Regions from separate parts of the Streptomyces sp. NPDC021115 genome, predicted to be linked through region 4. Evidence: riboswitches for the same ligand, from Rfam matches in the RefSeq annotation. Region 4 holds a riboswitch; each other region holds the start of a gene.
What was found. Region 4 has a riboswitch for cyclic di-AMP ahead of ACH4TL_RS24730 (NlpC/P60 family protein). Riboswitches for the same ligand answer to the same signal wherever they lie in the genome.
Positions count from the first base shown of each region.

Region 1 (5,665 bases), on a different contig from region 4:
AACGAGCGCCGCCAGCGCTACGACAACGTGCCGTACGGCACGGCCTTCGAGAAGCTCATCGCCATGGCCTACCCCGAGGGCCACCCGTACCACCACACCCCGATCGGCTCGATGGCCGACCTGGACGCCGCCTCCCTGGAGGACGCCCGGGAGTTCTTCCGTACGTACTACGCGCCGAACAACGCGGTGCTGTCGGTCGTCGGCGACATCGACTCCGAGCAGACCCTCGCCTGGATCGAGAAGTACTTCGGCACCATCCCCTCGCACGACGGCAAGCGGCCGCCGCGCGACGGCACCCTGCCCGAGGTCATCGGCGGGCAGCTGCGCGAGGTCGTGGAGGAGGAGGTCCCGGCCCGCGCCCTGATGGCCGCCTACCGGCTGCCGCACGACGGCACCCGTGAGGCCGACGCCGCCGACCTGGCGCTGACCGTCCTCGGCGGCGGCGAGTCCTCCCGGCTGCACAACCGCCTGGTGCGCCGTGACCGCACGGCCGTCGCCGCCGGGTTCGGCCTGCTGCGGCTGGCGGGCGCGCCGTCGCTCGGCTGGCTGGACGTGAAGACCTCCGGCGGGGTCGAGGTGCCCGGCATCGAGACCGCCGTCGACGAGGAGCTGGCCCGGTTCGCCGAGGAGGGCCCGACTCCGCAGGAAATGGAGCGCGCCCAGGCGCAGATCGAGCGCGAGTGGCTGGACCGGCTGGCCACCGTCGGCGGCCGCGCCGACGAGCTGTGCCGGTTCGCCGTGCTGTTCGGCGACCCGCAGCTGGCCCTGACCGCAGTGGGGCGGGTGCTGGACATCACCGCCGAGGAGGTGCGGGCCGTGGCCGCCGCGCGGCTGCGCCCCGACAACCGCGCCGTGCTGGTCTACGAGCCCGTCCAGGGCGCGGACGACTCCTCCGACGCCGCAGAAGCCGCCGACACCGACGCAGAAGGGGAGGCGGCCCAGTGAGCGACGCCGTCACCGCCACCATGACCTTCCACCCGCAGCCGCAGGGCGGTGCCCCCAAGCCGTGGGCCTTCCCCGCGCCGGAGCGCGGTGAGCTGTCCAACGGCCTCACCGTGCTGCGCTGCCACCGCCCCGGCCAGCAGGTCATCGCCGTGGAGATCAACCTGGACGCCCCGCTGGACACCGAGCCGGCCGGTCTGGAGGGCGTCGCCACGATCATGGCGCGCGCCCTGTCCGAGGGCACCGACAAGCACACCGCCGAGGAGTTCGCCGCCGAGCTGGAGCGCTGCGGCGCCACCCTGGACGCCCACGCGGACCACCCCGGCCTCCGGGTCTCCCTGGAGGTGCCGGTCTCCCGGCTGCCCAAGGCGCTCGGCCTGCTCGCCGACGCCCTGCGCGCCCCCGCCTTCCCCGACGGCGAGATCGAGCGGCTGGTGCGCAACCGGCTGGACGAGATCCCGCACGAGCTGGCCAACCCGGCCCGCCGCGCGTCCATGGCCCTGGCCAAGGAGCTGTTCCCGGCCGAGTCGCGGATGTCCCGGCCGCGCCAGGGCACCGAGGAGACCATCGAGGGCATCGACGCCGCGGCGGTGCGGGCCTTCTACGAGGCGCACGTCCGGCCGTCCACCGCGACCGCGGTCATCGTCGGCGACCTGACCGGCCTCGACCTCGACCAGGCGCTCGCCGACTCCCTGGGCGCCTGGACCGGCGGCCCCGCCCCGCAGCGGCCGGTCCCGCCGGTCATCGCCGACGACACCGGCCGTGTGGTCATCGTCGACCGGCCCGGCGCGGTCCAGACCCAGCTGCTCATCGGGCGCATCGGCGCCGACCGGCACGACCGCGTCTGGCCTGCGCAGGTGCTGGGCACCTACTGCCTGGGCGGCACCCTCACCTCCCGTCTGGACCGGGTGCTGCGCGAGGAGAAGGGCTACACCTACGGGGTGCGCGCCTTCGGCCAGGTGCTGCGCTCGACGCCGCCCTCCCCGGCCGGTGGCGGCTCGGCGGGCGCCTCACTGCTGGCGATCAGCGGTTCGGTGGCCACCGAGGTCACCGGCCCGGCGCTGGAGGACCTGTGGACGGTGCTGCGGACCGTGAAGGAGGAGGGGCTGACGGACGCCGAGCGCGATGTCGCCGTGCAGAACCTCGTCGGCGTCGCCCCGCTCAAGTACGAGACGGCCGCCGCCGTCGCGGGCACCCTCGCCGACCAGGTCGAGCAGCATCTGCCGGACGACTTCCAGGCGCTGCTGTACGCCCGGCTCGCCGAGGCGGGCACGGTGGAGGCCACCGCGGCGGTCGTGAGCGCCTTCCCGGCCGACCGGCTGGTGACCGTGCTGGTGGGTGACGCCTCGAAGATCGAGGAGCCGGTCAAGGCGCTCGGCATCGGAGAGGTGCGCGTCATCACCGGCTGAACCGCGGCCCGGCGGGCCCGATATGTCCCGGGGGTCGGCCCAACGCACTATCACCACAAGGACCCTGGCGTCGAGTGAGACGCCAGGGTCCTCCCGTATGCCCGATTTGAGGGGTGTTTGGTTTGTGGCGAGAACAACAAAAACCCGTAACCGTTTGGTGATCGAATCACGGCCCGTTTAGCGTCAGTGCGGCTGTTCGCCGGATACCCGCCGCATCCGCGGCACGGACAGTCATCGCCGAGTCCCATGGTGCGAGTGCCAGGGGAGCCGGGGACCCAAACGTCCCTGGGGTGAATCGGACGCCTTCCCCGGCCGGGGGAGGGGCCCGTAGGAGACCTTCCTGCTCCGAACCCGTCAGCTAACCCGGTAGGCGAGAAGGAAGGAAAGGAGTGCGCCACACCATGGCGTTCACCCGTGCCGCCGGGAAGCACCGACGTCCCAGCCAAGCCGCTGTCCGCACCGGAGCGAACATCGCGGGCATCACCACGGTCGCCTCGGGCGTCGTCGCCGGTATCGCCGGCCCCGCCCTCGCCGCGACCGGCGAGACGCCGTCTCCCCAGGACACCGGTCTCCGCCAGGCGATGGTGATGGGCGACGGTCTCTCCGACCGGATCGACGCGCAGGCCCAGTCCCAGGAGGCCGCGGCGGAGGCCGCCGCAGCCAAGGCGAAGGCCGAGGCCGTGGCCCGCCAGGAGGCCGCGCGGAAGGCCGAGGCGGCCGCGAAGAAGGCCAAGGCGGAGCGCGACGCCAAGGAGCGTGCCGCGCGTGAGGAGGAGCGCAAGCGCCTCAACACGTTCGTGTCGCCCGTCAGCGGCTCCAGCGTCTCCACCGGTTACGAGGCGTCCAGCGGACTGTGGTCCTCCGGCAGCCACACCGGGATCGACTTCCAGGCGTCCACGGGCACTTCGGTGCACTCGGTGGGCTCCGGTGAGGTCGTCGAGGCGGGCTGGGGCGGCGCCTACGGCAACAACGTCGTCATCAAGATGAACGACGGCACCTACACCCAGTACGGCCATCTCTCGTCGATCGGCGTCTCGGTCGGCCAGAAGGTCACCCCCGGCCAGCAGATCGGCCTGTCCGGCGCCACCGGCAACGTCACCGGCCCGCACCTGCACTTCGAGGCCCGCACCACCGCGGAGTACGGCTCGGACATGGACCCGCTGTCGTACCTGCGCTCGCACGGCGTCAACCTCTGACGGACGCCCGCCCGTCCCCGTCGAAAGGCCCCGTCCGCTCCGGACGGGGCCTTCGGCATGCCCGCGGCCATGGCCGTCGCGGTGACCGTGACTGTGACCAAAAAATATCCCCGAATTTCCTTCGCCCATCGGAAATCCCGGCGGCTTCGAATAGAGTCGCGGAACGCGCGTCGTTCGGATGCGTTTTGCGGGGTTGAGGCGGAGGTTCGACAGTGCGGGACCGGACGTGAATGCGGAAGCGGAAGTGAACGGGGATACGGCCGCGCTCCAGGGCGGTCGCCGGATTTCGGCACACGCGGTGTGCGCGGCGATCCGTGACGACATCATCTCCGGCGCCTGCCCGCCCGGCAGCCGGCTGACCGAGGAACTGCTCGCCCGGCGCTACGGGGTCTCCCGGGTGCCCGTCCGTGAGGCGCTGCGCACCCTGGAGTCCGAGGGCTTCGTCACGACCCGGCGGCATGCGGGCGCGTGCGTCGCGCAGCCGTCCGAGAAGGAGGCGGCCGACGTCCTGGACATCCGGGCCCTGCTGGAGCCGCTGGGGGCCGCCAGGGCCGCCCAGCGGCGCACCGAGGGCCATCTGAAGGTGCTGCGCGGTCTGGTCCGGCTCGGCCAGGAGCGGGCCAGGGGCGACCGCCTGGGCGAGCTGCGCTCGCTGGGGGACTGGTTCCACGAGACGCTCGCCCAGGCGTCCGGCAGCCCGAGCCTGGCGGGTCTGCTGGTGCAGCTGCGGCGCAAGACGGCGTGGGTGTACGCGGTGGACCGGGCCCGGCAGCCCGCGCCCGGCACGCCGGACCCGACCGGGTGGGCGGACCCGTCCGTGCGCGCCGTCGAGTCCTGGGCGGAGCACGGGGCGATCGTGGACGCGGTCGCGCGCGGCGACGCCGACCGCGCGCGGGCGCTCGTCGCCGCGCACACCGAGCGTTCGCTGGCCGAATACCGATGGCGAAATGCGTCCCAGGTGAGAACTTCGAAACATTCCGTAAACACGGCGAGCGGCCGGAATTAACAGCCGCCCGGTATATCCTCAAAGGAATTCCGCACCAATAAAACAACGGGGCCGCGGTGATCCGTAATGGTTCACCGCGGCCCCGCCGCGCCGAAATGCGATTCGGATGGAATCAGACGGTCTCCGGAAGCTCCTCGAGACCCTCGGCCACCAGCTTCGCCAGGCGGTCGAGCGCGACGTCCGCGTCCTCGGCGTCGGAGGCGAGCACGACCTCGTCGCCGCCCTGGGCGCCCAGGCCGAGCACGGCGAGCATGGAAGCGGCGTTGACCGGGGTGCCGCCCGCCTTGGCGATCGTGATGGGGACGCCCGCGGCGGTCGCCGCACGGACGAAGATCGACGCCGGGCGGGCGTGCAGGCCCTCGGCCCAGCCGATGTTGACGCGGCGCTCAGCCATGGTGATGCCCTTCAGATCTGCGGGTGGTGTTGTCTAGACCAGATCATACGGTGTCCGGTCTCGCCCGGGTCGGGCCCGAGTGGGTCCGGTCATGTCCGAACAGGTCCGATACGGACTTTCCCTCGCCACCCCCCGTTCACGCAAGGGTGTCCGCCATGCGGACCGCTGCGTCCCGGACCCGAGCCCGTACCCTGTCCCCATGCCGAGCCCGTCGGATCATCACGCGTACCCCACCCACTGGGAGGCGGACGTGGTGCTCAGGGACGGTGGTACCGCGCAGATCCGCCCCATCACGCCCGATGACGCGCAGCGCCTGGTCAGCTTCTACGAACACGTCTCGGACGAGTCGAAGTACTACCGCTTCTTCGCGCCCTACCCCCGGCTCTCCGACCGCGACGTCCACCGCTTCACCCACCACGACTACGTCGACCGCGTCGGCCTCGCGGCCACCGTCGGGGGCGAGTTCATCGCCACCGTCCGCTACGACCGCATCGACGAGGACGGCCTGCCCGCCCACCTCCCGTCCCGCTCACCGGGAGACGCCCCCGCCGACGAGGCCGAGGTCGCCTTCCTGGTCCAGGACGCCCATCAGGGCCGCGGCGTGGCCTCCGCCCTCCTCGAACACATCGCCGCCGTCGCCCGCGAGCGCGGCATCCGCCGCTTCGCCGCCGAGGTGCTGCCCGCCAACACCAAGATGATCAAGGTGTTCACGGACGCC
Region 1 covers NZ_JBIRQF010000014.1:98,244-103,908, forward strand. Annotated here, with positions in the region: gene ACH4TL_RS32870 (M16 family metallopeptidase) at 1-945, shown strand, start outside; gene ACH4TL_RS32875 (M16 family metallopeptidase) at 966-2,351, shown strand; cyclic di-AMP (ydaO/yuaA leader) riboswitch at 2,577-2,739, shown strand; gene ACH4TL_RS32880 (M23 family metallopeptidase) at 2,753-3,547, shown strand; gene ACH4TL_RS32885 (GntR family transcriptional regulator) at 3,792-4,553, shown strand; gene ACH4TL_RS32890 (HPr family phosphocarrier protein) at 4,666-4,947, opposite strand; gene ACH4TL_RS32895 (GNAT family N-acetyltransferase) at 5,147-5,665, shown strand, end outside.
Region 1: linked by a shared signal. The riboswitch ahead of ACH4TL_RS32880 (M23 family metallopeptidase) and the one ahead of ACH4TL_RS24730 (NlpC/P60 family protein) in region 4 are both predicted to bind cyclic di-AMP.

Region 2 (5,665 bases), on a different contig from region 4:
GAATATGACATTCCGAGTTGTTCGACCTGTCGAACAAGTGATACATCCTGGCTCCACGACGCAGGAGTGAGTGAGGCGCAAGTCCGACCGGCTGCTTCGCGGAACCACGGGCGCGGCGCGTGTTCACGTCGCTACGCTAAGTGTGCGAGGGAGTCACCCGGGGGCGGGAGGAGAGACGTGGGGCACTCAGGAGCGGGGGGAACCCCCGCCGAGCTGATGGACGGGCTGCTGGCCCGTGCGCAGAACGGCTTCGAGATCGGTGAGGCGGTGCTGAGCCGGGCGCGGAGCGCCCTGATGCACCAGTCCGAGCTGCGTTCCTGCCGGCAGTGCAATGAGCCGTCAGGTCCGCGTGGCTACACGACGTACCGGCATGTCTTCCTGCTGCCCGACGGCAGCAGCCTGCTGCTGTGGGAGTTGGAGCACAACACCGGCCCGGACGACCACCCGCTGTTCGAGCTGTACGCGGACGAGGACGCCCTGGCGCTCGCCGAGCGCCGCGTCCACCGGTGCATCGGCGGCTCCCGCTGGGAAGAGCTGGACGGGTTACCGCTGTGGCTGCCGGACCAGCTGTTCCGGGCCGCCGAGCCCCCGGGCGTCCAGCGGGCGTACGTGGCCGACGACTCGGCCGACCACGCCCGCCGCGTCCTGCGCCGCGCGGAGAACCCGGACCGGCCGGGGGAGGAGACCGAGCGGCTGCTGGCGACCGCGTTCGCCCATGACATCGCCCTCGCCCCCAAGCCGCGCCGCCGCTCCGGCGGCCCCGACGCCACCTGGTGCCGCTTCTACGAGCACGCCTTCCTGCTCGCGGGCGGGGACGAGATCGTGCTGTGGGAGCTGGAGCACAACCTGACCCGGGACGGGCGACTGGTGTGCGAGGTGTACCTCGACGAGGTCTCGGCGGAGCTGGCGGCCGACCGCCACGCCCGCGCCCTCGGCGTCGACCTCTGAGGGCCGTGTCGATCCCTGAGAACACCGACTTCGGAATGATCCGACAGTGGGCCCATCGGGTGAAGTACGTGCGCGCCTCCCCGATGTCGCGGATTTCCTTTCGTTGAATCGCAATGTGTGGTTTTCCGCGGATTCGGCTCTTCTGGAGGAAATCTCGTGAACATCGGAAAGAAGCTTGCTGTCCTGACCGTGGCGGCAGGCACTCTGGTCCTGGGGAGTGCGGGTGCGGCGTCCGCCGCCCACCACGGCGGCGGGGGCTTCGACCCCTTCGGGACGATCCAGGTCAACAACTGTGAAACGGCCACCGCCCCGATCGTCAACACGGCTGTGGGCGCCACCACGGGTGACATCGGCATCAGCCCCAACTGCGTCAACTACACCTACGGCACCTCGGCCTACCAGGAAAACAACTGCGGCACGGCTACCGGCCTCATCACCAACATCGGCGGCCTCGCCAGCTCGGGTGACATCAACGCGGGCGGCAGCTGCAGCAACGTCGCCCTCGGCAACGGCGGTGGCTACGGCCGCGGCTGACGCCCACCGAGCCCCGGCGAACGCCACCGGCTCACCCTGCGGCCCCGGATGCCTGCCATCCGGGGCCGCTCGGCGTTTTCGGACGCACCTTGACGCACCTTGACGCACGCGCTGATGCATCTTGACGCACACTGACGCACCCACATGGCCGCCACCGGCTCGCACCCCGCCCCCGCAGCCGGAAGCCTGAGGGCGGGGTCACGAACGGGGTCACGAACCAGGGAAAGCGAGACAGGCCGGTGGCGCGGGTGCGAGGGAGCAGGGCGCGTACGGGCGTCCGCGCGCCCGCCCGTACGCCCGCCGCCGAGCCCCCGGGAGCGGGCGCCAGGCTCTTCACGGCCGAGGAGGCCGCCCAGGTCTCGTCGGGGCGCCGGCTGGCCCGCTGGACCCCCGCCGTCCTGCTGCTCGGCGGCGTCGCCTTCGACCTCGCCGCCCCGGCCCCGTACACCGCCTCCCCCTTCTTCGCCGCGGCCCCGCTGGTCGCCGCCTCCCTCTTCCCGCTGCGGCCGACCATCGTCACGACCGTCCTCGCCCTCATCGCCGTATGCCTGCTGGCGGAGCTGCACGGGGTGAAGGACCCGACGCAGGCCGCGACCGAGATCGCCACGGTGGCCACCGTCGCCCTCCTCGCGCTCGTGATCAACCGCGTCGTCCGCCGCAGCGACCGGCGGCTGGCCTCGGCGCGCGGCATCGCGGAGGCGGCGCAGCGGGCCGTGCTGCCCGTACCGCCCGCCCGCATCGCCGGACTGGACGTCGCGGCGCGCTACGTGGCGGCCGATCGGTACGCGGCGATCGGCGGCGACCTGTACGCGGTGCAGGACACCCCGCACGGCGTGCGGCTGCTCGTCGGGGACGTCCGCGGCAAGGGGCTCCAGGCCGTGGAGGTCGTCGCGGTCCTCATCGGCGCGTTCCGGGAGGCGGCGGAGCAGGAGTCGACGCTGGAGGGGCTCGCGGGGCGGCTGGAGCGGGCGCTGCGACGGGAGGGCGCGCGGCGGGCCGAGCTGGAGGCGTTCGAGGGGTTCACCACCGCCGTCCTCGGCGAGATCCCGCGCGGCGACTCCACCCTCCGCCTCATCAACCGCGGTCATCCCCCGCCACTGCTGCTGCCGGGCGACGGCGGCGTACGGCCCCTGGAACCCGCGGCGGCCGCGCTGCCGCTGGGGATGGGCGAACTGGGTGCGTGGCCCGACCGGGTGACGGAGCTGCGGTTTCCCGAGGACGCGACCCTGCTGCTGTTCACGGACGGGGTGACCGAGGCGCGCGACCGGCACGGCACGTTCTACGTCCCGGAGGAACGGCTGCGCGGCCGCCGCTTCACCGGTCCTGGCGCGCTGCTCGACGCGCTGGTGGCGGACATCGCCCTGCATACGGGCGGGGAGGGTTCGGACGACATGGCGCTGCTCGCGGTCCATCGCCCGCCAGGACCGAACGGAACCACGCCCCCCGCTCCGGACACGGACCGTAGTCGACCGTGACGGCCACGCATAACGATTGACGCACGATCAGCTCCTGGGAGGTTTTTACCAACCCTTTTCAAGCGAGGGGAAACGTCCCCATCTGTCCTTCCTTGGTTACTAAGTTCATGCCAAAGCTGCGCGGATTCTTCAGAAGAGCTTGGAATCATGTCGCGCTCTCTATTAACGTTCGATAACGCAGCGCGGTCGACACAGTCGTCGCAGTGGCGGCACCGTGCGCCGTCGCCTAATCCCGTACGTGGCGCGACATCCGCGGCACCGAGGGAGCCGGGGAACCACCATCTTGGGGTGAATCGGGTCGAACCTGACCCGTAGGAGACCTTCCTGCTCCGAACCCGTCAGCTAACCCGGTCGGCGAGAGGGAAGGAAAGGAGTGCGCCCCGGTGGCGTCCAACAGGTCCGTACTGGACGAAGCCCCGTATCGCTCATCGAGCACCGGCATCGGCACCGCGACCGCGTACGGGGTCGGCTTCGACGCCGGCGCCCGGCCCGCGGTCGGCCTCGGCGCCGAACCGGATGAGCCGTCCGGTGCCAAGGAAACCGTCTGGGACGAATGGAACCCCACCGAGGAGTCCATCGCCCCGCTCCGCGGCAGGCACCGCGTCGGCAAGCAGCGCGGCGGGACCATGGCCCGCAGCGGCGCCGTCCTCGGCGTCGGCGTCATCGCGGCGGTCGGCGCGGGCGGCATGGCGAGCGCCAAGGACCGTCCGGCGGTCCCGATCTCCATGCCGGACCTCGCCCACGTCGCCGACAAGGTCCAGGCCCAGCTGCCCGCCGCCAAGGACCTGCCCGGCATCGGCTCCCTGATGGGGGACGACCAGGACTCCTCGCAGCCCGCCGCGGCCACCCTCACCACCAGCGCCACCGACTCCGGCGAGGCGCTGCGCACCCGCATCCTGCGGCAGGCCGAGGGCCAGCAGACCGCGGCGGACGACGACAGACGCGAGGCGGCGTCCAGGGCCGCCGCCAAGGCCGCCGCCGACGACGCGGCCAAGGCCGCCGCGAAGGCCCGCGACCTGGCGGACCAGAAGAAGGCCGAGGCCGCGGCCAAGAAGAAGGCCGCCGAGGCGAAGGCGAAGGCCGAGGCGGAGGCCGAGAAGAAGCAAGCCGCGGCCAAGGCCGCCGCCGAGCGCGCCGCCAAGGCCGCCACCAGCGGGTTCGTCCTCCCCGTCGCCTCGTACACCCTGACCGCGGGCTTCGGCCAGGCCGGCGACCTGTGGTCCGCCGACCACACCGGCCAGGACTTCGCCGCCCCGACCGGCACTCCGGTCAAGGCGCTGAGCGGCGGCACCATCACCCAGGCGGGCTGGGCCGGTTCGTACGGCTACCGCATCGTGCTCAAGCTCAACGACGGCACCGAGATCTGGTACTGCCACCTCTCGTCCATGGTCGTAACCTCGGGCAAGGTGTCCTCGGGCGAGACCATCGGCCGCGTCGGAGCCACCGGCAACGTCACCGGCCCCCACCTCCACCTGGAGGTCCGGCCGGGCGGCGGCTCCCCGATCGACCCGATGCCCTGGCTGCGCGACCACGGGCTGAACCCGTGACCCCCTGATCCGGCCGCCGCTCCCGGCGGCCCCTCGCTCCGGCGGCTCTGGCGCTCTCTCCCCCCTTGACGCCAGGGCCGCCGGTTCGTTTCCCGCGGGTTCCGCCGGGCTCTGACGGAATAACCCCCTCCGCCTGCCACGTTGTCAAAACATATGACTGAGACCCGAAAGAACATCGGCAAGCTGTCCGTCTTCCCGCTCTCCCTTGGCGGCAACGTCTTCGGCTGGACGGCCGACGAGGCCGAGTCCTTCGAGGTGCTCGACGCGTACGTGGCGGCGGGCGGCAACTTCATCGACACCGCCGACGTCTATTCCGCCTGGGCACCCGGCAACAAGGGCGGCGAGTCCGAGACCGTCCTCGGCAAGTGGTTCGCCTCCCGCGGCAACCGCGACGACATCGTCCTCGCCACCAAGGTCGGCGCGGGCCACCCGGAGCCCCGCGGACTCTCCTCCTCCGCCATCAAGTCCGGCCTGGACGAATCCCTCCAGCGCCTGGGCACCGACTACGTCGACCTCTACTACACCCACTTCGACGACCCGTCGGTGCCGGTCGAGGAGATCATCTCCACCCTCGACGAGCTGGTGAAGGCGGGCAAGATCCGCGAGATCGCCGCCTCCAACATCTCCGCCGAGCGCCTCGACGCCTCCCTCGCCTTCTCCGCGCAGGAGAACCTGGCCCGCTACGTCGCCCTCCAGCCCCACTACAACCTGGTCTCCCGCGACACCTTCGAAGGCGACCTGGCCGATGTCGCAGCCCGCCACGGCCTGGCGACGCTCCCGTACTACGCCCTCGCGTCCGGCTTCCTCACCGGCAAGTACCGCCCCGGCACCACGGTCGACAGCGCCCGCTCCACGGGCGCCGCAAAGCACCTGGAGACGGAGCGCGGCCAGAAGGTCCTCGCCGCCCTCGACGACGTGGCCGCCAACCACGACGCCGACCACGCCACCGTCGCCCTGGCCTGGCTCGCCGCCCAGCCGACCGTCGTCGCCCCCGTAGCCAGCGCCCGCGTCCCGGCCCAGCTCCCGTCCCTGCTGGCCTCGGCCGACCTCCACCTCACCGAGCCCGAGCTGAACCTCCTCACCTCAGCCTCGGCCTGACCCCCACCATCGGCGGGCGGGCCTGGTCGCGGCCTCGTCGTCCGGCCTTCGACGGTTGAGGCG
Region 2 covers NZ_JBIRQF010000004.1:744,067-749,731, forward strand. Annotated here, with positions in the region: gene ACH4TL_RS17520 (DUF6227 family protein) at 178-948, shown strand; gene ACH4TL_RS17525 (hypothetical protein) at 1,105-1,482, shown strand; gene ACH4TL_RS17530 (PP2C family protein-serine/threonine phosphatase) at 1,731-2,957, shown strand; cyclic di-AMP (ydaO/yuaA leader) riboswitch at 3,171-3,329, shown strand; gene ACH4TL_RS17535 (M23 family metallopeptidase) at 3,341-4,504, shown strand; gene ACH4TL_RS17540 (aldo/keto reductase) at 4,658-5,602, shown strand.
Region 2: linked by a shared signal. The riboswitch ahead of ACH4TL_RS17535 (M23 family metallopeptidase) and the one ahead of ACH4TL_RS24730 (NlpC/P60 family protein) in region 4 are both predicted to bind cyclic di-AMP.

Region 3 (5,665 bases), on a different contig from region 4:
GGGGTTGCCGCAGGGGCAGCGGTGCGCGACGGTGCGCAGGCCCCGCGGTACGCGGTTCAGCTGCTCCTTGACGGCGGCGATGTCCGCGTCGGTGGGCGCGGTGGGCTCCGTCTGCGGAGGGGGCGTGTCCATGAGGGGAAAGTTCTCTTCGCTCGGTATCGGACCGGGGGCGACCGTGCGGCGCCGAGGCGGCGCGTCAGCGGTCCGCGGCGGCCGCCTTCGGCTCGTCCGCCGTGTCCACGGTGTCCCAGAGGTTGGTGTACCAGGGGCGGTTCGCCGCGCCCTGGTCGGTGGAGTGCTCGGCCCTGGCGCCGGGGTCCACCATGCTGAAGCCGGTCTCGCCCGGCATCAGATAGTGCAGATGCTCGCGGGCCTGCCGCTCGATGTACGCGGGGTCGTGCAGCCGGGCCTTCCGCTCGCGCAGCTTGGCCACCTCGGCGCGCTCGCGCTGGGCCTGGCGCCGCTGGTCGGCGATCTCGGAGCGCTGGGAGACGTACTGCCGCATGGGGTAGGCCAGCGCCACCACCAGGGAGCAGACGACCAGCGCGAGGAGGGCGGCCCGGCCGGTGAGGCGGCTGCGGCGGCGCTTGATCCGGGCACGGTAGACCCGGGCGGCGGCGTGTTCGCCGAGCGCCTTGAGCCTGGTCGCGGTGGAGAACCGATCCGCCGGCACGTCGCCTCCCCGGTGATGACTTCGCTTGAGCCGTGAGCCTTGAGTGACGAGTCACGCCGTCCCCGGCCACGGTACGGGACCGCGGCCGGGGACAGGCGTCAGACGTGTCCGCTCGTCGAGGATCGAGGAGCGTCAGCCCTTGAAGCGGGGGAACGCGGAGCGGCCCGCGTACACCGCGGCGTCGTCCAGGATCTCCTCGATGCGCAGCAGCTGGTTGTACTTGGCCACCCGCTCGGAGCGGGCCGGGGCGCCGGTCTTGATCTGGCCGCAGTTGGTGGCGACGGCCAGGTCGGCGATGGTGACGTCCTCGGTCTCACCGGAGCGGTGCGACATCATGCACTTGAAGCCGCTGCGCTGGGCCAGCTCGACGGCGTCCAGGGTCTCGGTCAGCGAGCCGATCTGGTTGACCTTGACCAGCAGGGCGTTCGCGGTGTCGTTCTCGATGCCGCGGGCCAGCCGCTCGGGGTTGGTGACGAACAGGTCGTCGCCGACCAGCTGGACCTTGTCACCCAGCTGCTCGGTGATGGTCTTCCAGCCGTCCCAGTCCTCCTCGTTCAGCGGGTCCTCGATGGAGACCAGCGGGTACGCCTCGACCAGCTCGGCGTAGTACGCGGTCATCTCGGACGCGGTGCGGTCCTTGCCCTCGAACTGGTAGACGCCGTCCTTGTGGAACTCGGAGGCGGCGACGTCGAGCGCGAGCGCGATGTCCTGGCCGGGCTGGTAACCGGCCTTCTTGATGGCCTCGACGATCAGGTCCAGGGCGTCCCGGTTGGAGTCGAGGTTCGGCGCGAAGCCGCCCTCGTCGCCGAGGCCGGTGGACAGGCCCCGCTCCTTCAGCACGCCCTTGAGGGTGTGGTAGACCTCGGCGCCCCAGCGCAGGGCCTCGGAGAAGGACTCCGCGCCGACCGGAGCGATCATGAACTCCTGGATGTCCACATTGGAGTCGGCGTGCGAGCCGCCGTTCAGGATGTTCATCATCGGGACCGGCAGCAGGTGCGCGTTCGGACCGCCGAGGTAACGGAAGAGCGGCAGGTCGGACGCCTCGGAGGCGGCGTGGGCGACGGCCAGGGAGACGCCGAGGATGGCGTTGGCGCCGAGCGAGGACTTGTCGGGGGTGGCGTCCAGGTCGAACATCGCCTGGTCGATCAGGCGCTGCTCGGTGGCGTCGTAGCCGACCAGCTCGGGGCCGATCTGTTCGATGACGGCGAGGACGGCCTTCTCCACGCCCTTGCCGTTGTAGCGGTTCTTGTCGCCGTCACGGAGTTCGAGGGCCTCGAAGGCGCCAGTGGAAGCGCCGGACGGGACGGCGGCACGGCCGGTGCTGCCGTCGTCGAGGCCGACCTCGACCTCGACCGTGGGGTTGCCTCGCGAGTCGAGGATCTCGCGAGCTACGACGACGTCGATGGACGGCACGAGGATCTCCTTCGTATGGGTCTTCGGTAGCAGCATGAGCCTAACCGCACCGAAGCCCCGGCGGGGTGCACCGTGGGGGCGGCGCACCCGGCCGGGGCTCGTTGGCTACGGTGGGGCGGTTCAGCTCAGGTGGAGCTGCTGGCCGGGGAAGATCAGGTCGGCCCTCTGGATGATGTTCTTGTTCAGGTCGAACAGCTTCTTCCAGCCGCCCTTGACGCCCTCCGCCTTGGCGATCTTGCCGAGGGTGTCACCGGACTTGACCTTGTACTCGCCGTCGCCCTTCTTGACCGGGCCGCGGGCCTCGGAGCGCGCGGCGTGCTCGGGCGCGCTGCGCGGCGCGGCCTTCGGCTGGGCGGACGGGGCCGACTGCGAGGAGTCGGGCTGGCTCTGCTGCGGGGTCGACGGCTGGGGGGCCGACGGGGCGCCGCCGGTGGTCAGGCCCTTGCCGCAGACCGGCCAGGCGCCCTTGCCCTGGCTGGACAGGACCTTCTCGGCGACCTGGATCTGCTGGGCCTTGCCCGCCTTGTCGGCGGTGGACGCGAACGCGGTACCGCCGTAGGCGGCCCAGGTGGAGGAGGAGAACTGAAGGCCGCCGTAGTACCCGTTGCCGGTGTTGATCGACCAGTTGCCACCGGACTCGCACTGCGCGACCTGGTCCCACTGGGACGTGGTGGCGGCAGAGGCGGACGTCGCACCGATGAGCGGAGTGGCCACGGCGGCTCCGGCGAGGCCGACGAGCGCGGTGATGCGGGTGGCCTTGGAAGGACGACGGTGCTTGCCCTGAGCGTTGGACATGTTCGTTCGTTTCCTCACCGACGCCTACGAGGTGAGCTGTCGGGTTCGGGCGTGAGTTGCCCGGCCCGGTGCGGGGTTCGCACCGGGCTTCACCCCTAGCCGCTCGGCCGGTTCCGCTGGCCTTACGGCACTTACCTTGGGTCCCCCGCTCCTGCCTTCGGCGCTGGCGCGTCGGTACCGGACGACCGCCGGCAGGACTCGGCGTGACGGTCGACGGTGCTCGCGGTGGCGAGCGGAAAGACGTTAAACACACGGCCGGGAAACGTTCAAACACCCCCATCGCAGCGAAGAGGGTTGTAATCGATCTCACCTGGCCCACATCGGCGCAGGTGGGGCCGGGTGTGGAGAGACCGGACACGAGGGACGCCCCGGTAAATGTGACGAGAGGTATGTCTCACCGGCGCCAGATCGGGCAAATCCCCCCGAACTACTGGCCCCTGATGGTGAGGTCAAGTCGCTGACCAGGGAGAATGAGATCCGGGTCGGTTCCGATGAGGCTTTCGTTGGACGCGTAGAGCCGACGCCAATCAGCGCCCAATTCCTGCTTTTCGGCGATTGCTGAAAGGTTGTCACCCGGACGCACTGTGTAGCCGCCATCCGTGGGGTTTTCGACACGTTCGGCGCCTCCGCGCGAGGCGTGGCCGCTCGGCCGTTCCCGCGCGCCGGAGTCGCCGGGAGACGGAGAAGAGGGGGACGGGGAGGACGCGTCGCGGTCCGGCCCGTCGGGCGACTTCGAGGCATGGGACCGCTCCGGCTCGTCGGGCGTGTCCGATGCGTCGGGCGCCCCCGGCTCGTCGGGCGTACGGGACGCGTCCGGCGCGTCCGGCGTGGACGAGGCGTCGGGGGTCTTGCCGGACGGAGCGCCGCCGTCCCGCTCGCCCGAGTCGTCCCGCCGGTCCGTATCGCCCGCGTCGCCCGAGTCGTCGCGCTGCGGGGGCTGCTGGGAGGGGCGTGCCGTGCTGCCCGGGTTCACGTCCGGGGCGTCACCGCCGTCGGCCAGCCCGGCGTTCAGCGCGCAGCTGGGCCAGGCGTCCGGGCCGCGGTCGCCGAGGATCGCCTCGGCGACGGCTATCTGCTGGGAGCGGCTGGCGAGGTCGGGGCGCGGGGCGTAGCCGGTGCCGCCGTACTTCTTCCACATGTCGAGGGTCAGCTGAAGACCGCCGTAGAAGCCATTGCCCTCGTTGGCGCTCCACATCCCGGCGCTCTCGCACTCGGCGACCCGGTCCCACGCGGAGGCGGGGGCGGCCTGGGCGCCGGTCGCGCCGAGGAGCGGGATGGCGATGCTCGCGCCGGTCACCCCCGCCGCGACGACGATGGCCGGAGCCTGGCGGGGGCGGCGGTGACGTCCGTTCCCGGAAAGCATGCGAATCGCCTCTCGTGTGGGGCTGGTTTGTCGGTTGAACATAGCGACGCCACACGATCATCACAAGCCGGTGTATCTGAGGTCACGCGGTGATCACATACCGGTTCCCCGCGTCTGACCGGGCGTCACTCTCCCCAGGTCACCGGGAGGGTGCGCAGCCCGCGCATGATGAGGCCGCCGCGCCAGCGCAGTTCGTCGGGCTCCACCGCCAACCGCAGGTCGGGGATGCGGCGCAGCAGGGTGGCGAGCGCGGTCTGCGCCTCCAGGCGGGCCAGCGGGGCGCCCAGGCAGTAGTGGATGCCGTGGCCGTAGCCGAGGTGCTGGTTGTCGGTGCGGGCGAGGTCGAGGACGTCGGGGTCGGGGAAGCGCCCGGGGTCGCGGTCGGCGGCGGCGAGCACCACCAACACCGGCTCGCCCTCGGCGATGTGCTGCCCGCCGAGGGTGACCGGCTCGGTGGCGAACCGCCAGGTGGCCATCTCCACCGGCCCGTCGTAGCGCAGCAGTTCCTCGACCCCGGTGGCGAGCAACCCCTCGTCCCCTTCTTCTAGTGCACGGTGCAGCCGGGCCCGCTGCCCGGGGTGACGAAGCAGGGCATAGAGCCCATTACCGATCAAATTCACGGTCGTCTCGAACCCAGCAAAGAGAAGGATGAAGGCCATCGCCGCGGCCTCGTTCTCGGTGAGGTGGTCGCCGTGGTCGCTGGCCCGGATCAGGTCGGAGATCAGGTCGTCGCCGAGCGCGGCGCGCTTACGGTGGATCAGCTCGGCCAGATACGCGCGGATCCGCTTCACCGCGCGGGCCACTCCGCCGCGCGGGCCGCCGCCGTGCCGGATCATCGTCCCGGCCCAGTCCCGGAAGTCGTCCTGGTCCTCCCGCGGGACGCCGAGCAGATCGCAGATCGCGTAGATGGGGAGAGGGAAGGCGAACTCATGGATGAGGTCCGACTCCCCCCGGTCGGCGAAGGCGTCGATGAGGTCGTCGGTCAGCTCGCGCACCCGCGGGGCGAACGCGGCGACACGGCGCGGGGTGAACGCCTTGGACACCAGCCGCCGCAGCCGGGTGTGGTCGGGGGGATCGATATTGAGCAGATGTGTCATCAGATCCGCGCGCTGCTCGCCCGGGATGCCCACTTTGCCCCGGGCGTGAGCGGATTCACTGTGCCGCTGGGGATTCTTCGACAGCCGGGTGTCGGCGAGGGCCTGCCGGGCGTCGGCGTAGCGGGTCACCAGCCAGGCCTCGATCCCACTGGGAAGAGTGGTCCGATGCACCGGGGCGTGTTCGCGTAGCCAGGCGTACGCGGGGTAGGGATCGGTGGCGAACTCCCAGGTGAAGAGGGTGGGAGCGGGGGCGGGGCAGGGCTGATCTGACACGCCCCGACGATACCGGCCGCGGTCGATGGATTCCGATACGCCACTTATCGG
Region 3 covers NZ_JBIRQF010000023.1:26,733-32,397, reverse strand. Annotated here, with positions in the region: gene ACH4TL_RS39950 (DUF501 domain-containing protein) at 1-132, opposite strand, end outside; gene ACH4TL_RS39945 (septum formation initiator family protein) at 197-673, opposite strand; gene eno (phosphopyruvate hydratase) at 806-2,092, opposite strand; gene ACH4TL_RS39935 (transglycosylase family protein) at 2,207-2,881, opposite strand; cyclic di-AMP (ydaO/yuaA leader) riboswitch at 2,888-3,054, opposite strand; gene ACH4TL_RS39930 (transglycosylase family protein) at 3,309-4,244, opposite strand; gene ACH4TL_RS39925 (cytochrome P450) at 4,370-5,614, opposite strand.
Region 3: linked by a shared signal. The riboswitch ahead of ACH4TL_RS39935 (transglycosylase family protein) and the one ahead of ACH4TL_RS24730 (NlpC/P60 family protein) in region 4 are both predicted to bind cyclic di-AMP.

Region 4 (5,665 bases):
CTGTAAGCGCAACCCGACGCACTCTTCGACTGTCTTACCCGAGAAGGGCAAGCCCGGAGGGAGCGCGCAATGGGGGTAACGGCAGGGTTCGGGGCGTGGCGGGCATGGCGCCGCCGCACGGCGGTCGCCTTGGGTGTGGCGGGCATGGTGGTGCCGCTGTCGGTCGCGTTCGGTGCGGCACCGGCGCAGGCGGCGACCTCGTGCACGGCGAGCACCGGTCCGTATCAGAAGCAGGTCGAGAAGTTCCTCGGCCGTCCCGTCGACGGTCGGCAGTCCTCGGGGGACTGCCGCGCGACGCAGAGATTCCAGATCAACCACGGCATAAGCCCGACGATCGGCTACGCGGGCCCCGTCACCTGGGGCATCATGAAGCTGATCAACGCGCAGAAGGCGGCGGGGCACAACCCCAACGCGGCGCGCAAGTGCCCCACCAACAAGGGCCGCATCGCCTGCGTCGACCTCACCCGGCAGCTCAGCTGGGTGCAGGACGGTTCGCGGCTGGTGTTCGGGCCGGTGCCGGTGCGCAGCGGGCGGGACAAGTACGAGACCCGCACCGGGCTGAAGAAGATCTACTGGCGGGACATCGACCACTGGTCGACGATCTACGACGTGGCCATGCCGTACAGCCAGTTCTTCGACGGCGGGCAGGCGTTCCACTCCATCGCGGGAAGCGTATGGTCGCCGCCCGGCTCCCACGGCTGCGTCAACATGCGGTCCGGTGACGCGAAGAAGTACTGGAGCCTGTTGCGGAACGGCGACGACGTGTACGTGTACGGGCGTAAGCCGGGCACGTGATGGGGGAGCGGCGGCGGCTGCCCGCGTATCGGGCAGCCGCCACCGCTCACCGCGGCTAGGCGGGCCGCACGCTCCCGTAGATCGGCATCTCGGTGATCGGCGCCTTCTTCACCACGTCCCCCGGCTTCGGCGCGTGGATCATCATCCCGTTGCCGATGTAGAGGCCGACGTGGCTGATGTCGTCGTAGAAGAAGACGAGGTCGCCGGGCTTGAGGTCGGAGGTCGAGACGCGCGTACCGGCCTTCACCTGGTCCCATGTGGTGCGCGGCAGCGCGACACCGGCGGCCTTCCAGGCGGCCTGGGTGAGCCCTGAGCAGTCATAGGAGTTGGGGCCGGTGGCGCCCCACACGTACGGCTTGCCCAGCTGGGACTCCGCGAAGTCGATCGCCTTGGCGGCCTTGGTGCTGCTCGTGGAGGTGGACGAGCCGGAGCTGCTTTCGGAGCTGCTTCCGGAACCGGAAGAGGAGTTTCCGCTCGACTGCTGCTCCTGTTCCTGCTGCTTCTGCCGGGCCGCCGCCTCCCGCTGCTTCTCGGCCAGCTCGGCCGCCTTGCGCCGCGCCTCCTCGGCCTTCTTCTTCTCGATCGCCGCCAGCCGCGCCTTCTCCTTGGCGGTCAGGTTCGCCAGCAGCCGGCGGGCCTGCGCGAGCTTGTCCTGGACGGACTTCTTCTTGGTCTTCAGCTCCCGCTGGGTCTCGTTCAGCGACTCCAGGCTCTTGGCCGCCTCGCCGCGCTCCTTGGCGACCTTCGCCGCCTGCGTCTGGAAGTCGTCGACGGCCTTCTTCTGAGAACCGGCCATCCGGTTCATCAGATGGGACTGGTCGAAGAGGTCCTGCGGATCGTTGGAGAACAGCAGGGTCGCGGCGCTCGAGGTCACGCCGCCGTCGCGATACTGGGCCGCGGCGTAGGTGCCGAGCGTGCGGCGGGCCTCGTTCAGCTTCTCGGTGTTCTCGGCGACATCGTCCAGCAGCCGGTTGACCTTGGTGCGCTGCTGCGCGGCGCGCTCCTTGGCGGCGTTGTAGTGCTGGGTGGCGGATTCCGCCTGGTGGTAGAGGGTGTCCACCTTCTCCTTTACCGCCTCGATCGACTGCGTGGTGCCGGGCTTCGGGTCGCCCGGGGCGGCGTTCGCGGTCTGGGAGAGGAGGGTGACGGAGGCGAGGGCGGCGGTGGTGAATCCGACGGCGGTGCGGCGCCCGGTGGACGAGGCGGCGGTGGGTATTCGGGTCCGCGGCTTGCGGTGCGACGCCAAGGGAGGCGACTCCTTCCGTGGACCGCCTACCGGGTTAGCTGTCGGGTTCGGGCGGTTCGGAAGGTTGCCCTACGGCCTCTGCGGACGGACGGCGCGTCGTGACGTCGTACCTGCCGCTCGGGCCGATTCACCCCGGTGTTGCGTTCTGGGTCCCCGGCTCCGGGCGCCTTGCGACGTGGCCGGACTCGGCGGAGGCCGCCCGGGCCGACGCGGTTCGCCGACGGGTCTGCGGGCTGCCTGAGGGAGGACGGTAGCCAACTCGTGGGGCTCCTGTGAAGGCTGGTGGTCGTTTTGCCCGAAACCGTTTCGTGACATCCATGCGCAGTCCATGCGTAGGCTGTCAGTGGGGCCGCCTAAACTCGGTGAGCGATGAGCAGCCTCTTTGACGACAGCTTCCTGGCGGATCTCGGGGCCCCTGACGAGGAGCCCCCGCCGCCCGAGGATTCCGCACACCCGGGCCCGGCGGGCGGTTCAGGCGGCGAGGACGTGCCGCACCACCTCTTCAGCGAGTGGGGTCTCCCCGGGGCCGCCAGGCCCGAGGGGAACTTTGACGCACCGGTGCCGACCGGCGGCCCCAGAGAGGCGTACTACCGGGACGGTGCGGCCCGCCCCGTCCTCGACCCGGCGGCGCTGCTGGAGGGGCTGAACGAGCAGCAGCGGGCCGCCGTGGAGCACACCGGCTCGCCGCTGCTGATCGTCGCGGGGGCCGGGTCCGGCAAGACCCGGGTGCTCACCCACCGCATCGCCTATCTGCTCGGCACCCGCCATGTGCACCCCGGTCAGATCCTCGCCATCACCTTCACCAACAAGGCGGCGGGGGAGATGAAGGAGCGGGTCGAGGAGCTGGTCGGCCCGCGGGCGAACGCCATGTGGGTGATGACCTTCCACAGCGCGTGCGTCCGCATCCTGCGCCGCGAGTCGAAGAAGCTGGGCTTCACCTCATCGTTCTCGATCTACGACGCCGCCGACTCGAAGCGGCTGATGGCGCTGGTGTGCCGGGATCTCGACCTCGACCCGAAGAAGTTCCCGCCGAAGTCGTTCAGCGCCAAGATCTCCAACCTGAAGAACGAGCTGATCGACGAGGAGACCTTCGCCGGTCAGGCGGCGGACGGGTTCGAGAAGACGCTCGCCGAGGCGTACGCGATGTACCAGTCGAGGCTGCGCGAGGCCAACGCCCTCGACTTCGACGACATCATCATGACCACGGTCAATCTGCTCCAGGCGTTCCCGGACGTCGCCGAGCACTACCGCCGCCGCTTCCGGCACGTCCTGGTCGACGAGTACCAGGACACCAACCACGCTCAGTACACGCTGGTGCGCGAGCTGGTGGGCCCGGGCACGGACGAGGTGCCGGCCGGGGAGCTGTGCGTCGTGGGCGACGCCGACCAGTCGATCTACGCGTTCCGGGGTGCCACGATCCGTAACATCCTCCAGTTCGAGGAGGACTATCCGGACGCGCGCACGATCCTGCTGGAGCAGAACTACCGCTCCACCCAGACCATCCTGAGCGCCGCCAACGCCGTCATCGAGCGCAACGAGAACCGCCGCCCGAAGAACCTGTGGACCGAGGCGGGCACGGGCGCCACCATCACCGGCTACGTCGCCGACACCGAGCACGACGAGGCCCAGTTCGTCGCCGACGAGATCGACCGGCTGACGGACGCCGGGGACGCCCGGGCCGGGGACGTCGCGGTCTTCTACCGCACCAACGCCCAGTCCCGTGTCTTCGAAGAGATCTTCATCCGGGTCGGGCTGCCGTACAAGGTCGTCGGCGGAGTCCGCTTCTACGAGCGCAAGGAGGTCCGCGACGTCCTCGCGTACCTGCGCGTGCTGGCCAACCCCGAGGACGCCGTACCGCTGCGCCGCATCATGAACGTGCCCAAGCGCGGCATCGGTGACCGCGCCGAAGCGATGATCGACGCGCTCGCGTCGCGCGAGAAGATCACCTTCCCGCAGGCGCTGCGCCGCGTAGACGAGGCGTACGGCATGGCGGCCCGCTCGGCGAACGCGGTCAAGCGGTTCAACGCGCTCATGGAGGAGCTGCGCACCATCGTGGAGTCGGGCGCGGGCCCGGCGACCGTCCTGGAGGCCGTGCTGGAGCGCACCGGCTATCTCGCCGAGCTCCAGGCGTCCACCGATCCGCAGGACGAGACGCGCATCGAGAACCTCCAGGAGCTGGCCTCCGTGGCCCTGGAGTTCGAGCAGGACCGGGGCGAGGAGAACCCCGGCACGCTCGCGGACTTCCTGGAGCAGGTCGCGCTCGTCGCCGACTCCGACCAGATTCCGGATGAGGACGAGGAAGGGGCCGGGGTCATCACCCTGATGACGCTGCACACGGCCAAGGGGCTGGAGTTCCCGGTGGTCTTCCTCAGCGGCATGGAGGACGGGGTCTTCCCGCACATGCGCGCGCTCGGCCAGACCAAGGAACTGGAGGAGGAGCGCCGGCTGGCGTACGTCGGGATCACGCGCGCCCGCGAGCGGCTGTATCTGTCGCGGTCGACGATGCGCAGCGCCTGGGGCACGCCCTCGTACAACCCGCCGTCGCGCTTCCTGGAGGAGATCCCCGACCAGTACGTGCAGTGGCGGCGTACCGGGCCCGCGACCCCGTCGGCGTCGATGGGCGCCATGACGGGCTCGGGGGGCGGGCTGTCGTCGTCGCGTTCACGCTCCGGGGCTGCCGCGTCCTCCGCGTCCGGTTTCGCGACGCGGCGGGCGAAGGACCGCCCGGTGGTCTCGCTGGCCATCGGGGACCGGGTGACGCACGACTCGTTCGGGCTCGGCACCGTGGTGGCGGTGAAGGGCACCGGGGACAACGCGGAGGCGACGATCGACTTCGGCGGCGAGAAGCCGAAGCGGCTTCTGCTGCGGTACGCGCCGGTCGAAAAGCTCTGACCTGGTTGTCGTGTGGGTGAGGTGAGGGCCGGTCAGTTGGGGTCGAGGCCGTGGCTGCGCAGCCACGGCTGCGGGTCCACGGCCGCCCCGCCGCCCGGGTGCACCTCGAAGTGCAGATGCGGGCCGGTGGAGTTGCCGGAGTTCCCCGAGTAGGCCATGACGTCCCCGGCCTTGACCGTCCCGGAGCGGATCTTGGTGCTGCTGAGGTGGCAGTACCAGGTCTCCGTACCGTCGGGAGCGGTCAATATGACCATGTTGCCGAAGGCGTCGTTCCACTGCGTCCGCACGGTGCCGTCGGTCGCGGCCATGACGGGCGTGCCCTCGCTGACCGGGAAGTCGATCCCGCTGTGCAGCGACATCCAGTTGAGGCCCGCCTGACCGAACGTGGCGCTCAGCCCGTGCTGCTTCACCGGAAGCACGAACTTCGGCCGCATCGCCTCCTTGCGCGCCGCCTCGGCGGCCTTGCGCTTCTTCTCGGCCTCCTGGCGCTCCTTGAGGTCGATCCGCTCCTGGGTACGGCTGGCGCGCTCCCGGAAGTCGTTGACGCCGTCGTCGACCCCGGCGAGCCGGGTGTCCATCTCGCTGTTGGCGACGGATGCCTTGACGGGCTGCACGTCGGGGGCCGCCTGCGTGGTCGTGTCGTCCTTCTTGTCGTTGGACATGCCGCTCACGGAGGCGGCGGCCACGGCGGTCACGCCGAGCGCGCAGACGGAGGGGACGGCGACGGTGAGG
Region 4 covers NZ_JBIRQF010000008.1:103,685-109,349, reverse strand. Annotated here, with positions in the region: gene ACH4TL_RS24735 (L,D-transpeptidase family protein) at 70-795, shown strand; gene ACH4TL_RS24730 (NlpC/P60 family protein) at 851-2,041, opposite strand; cyclic di-AMP (ydaO/yuaA leader) riboswitch at 2,049-2,242, opposite strand; gene pcrA (DNA helicase PcrA) at 2,411-4,933, shown strand; gene ACH4TL_RS24720 (M23 family metallopeptidase) at 4,966-5,665, opposite strand, start outside.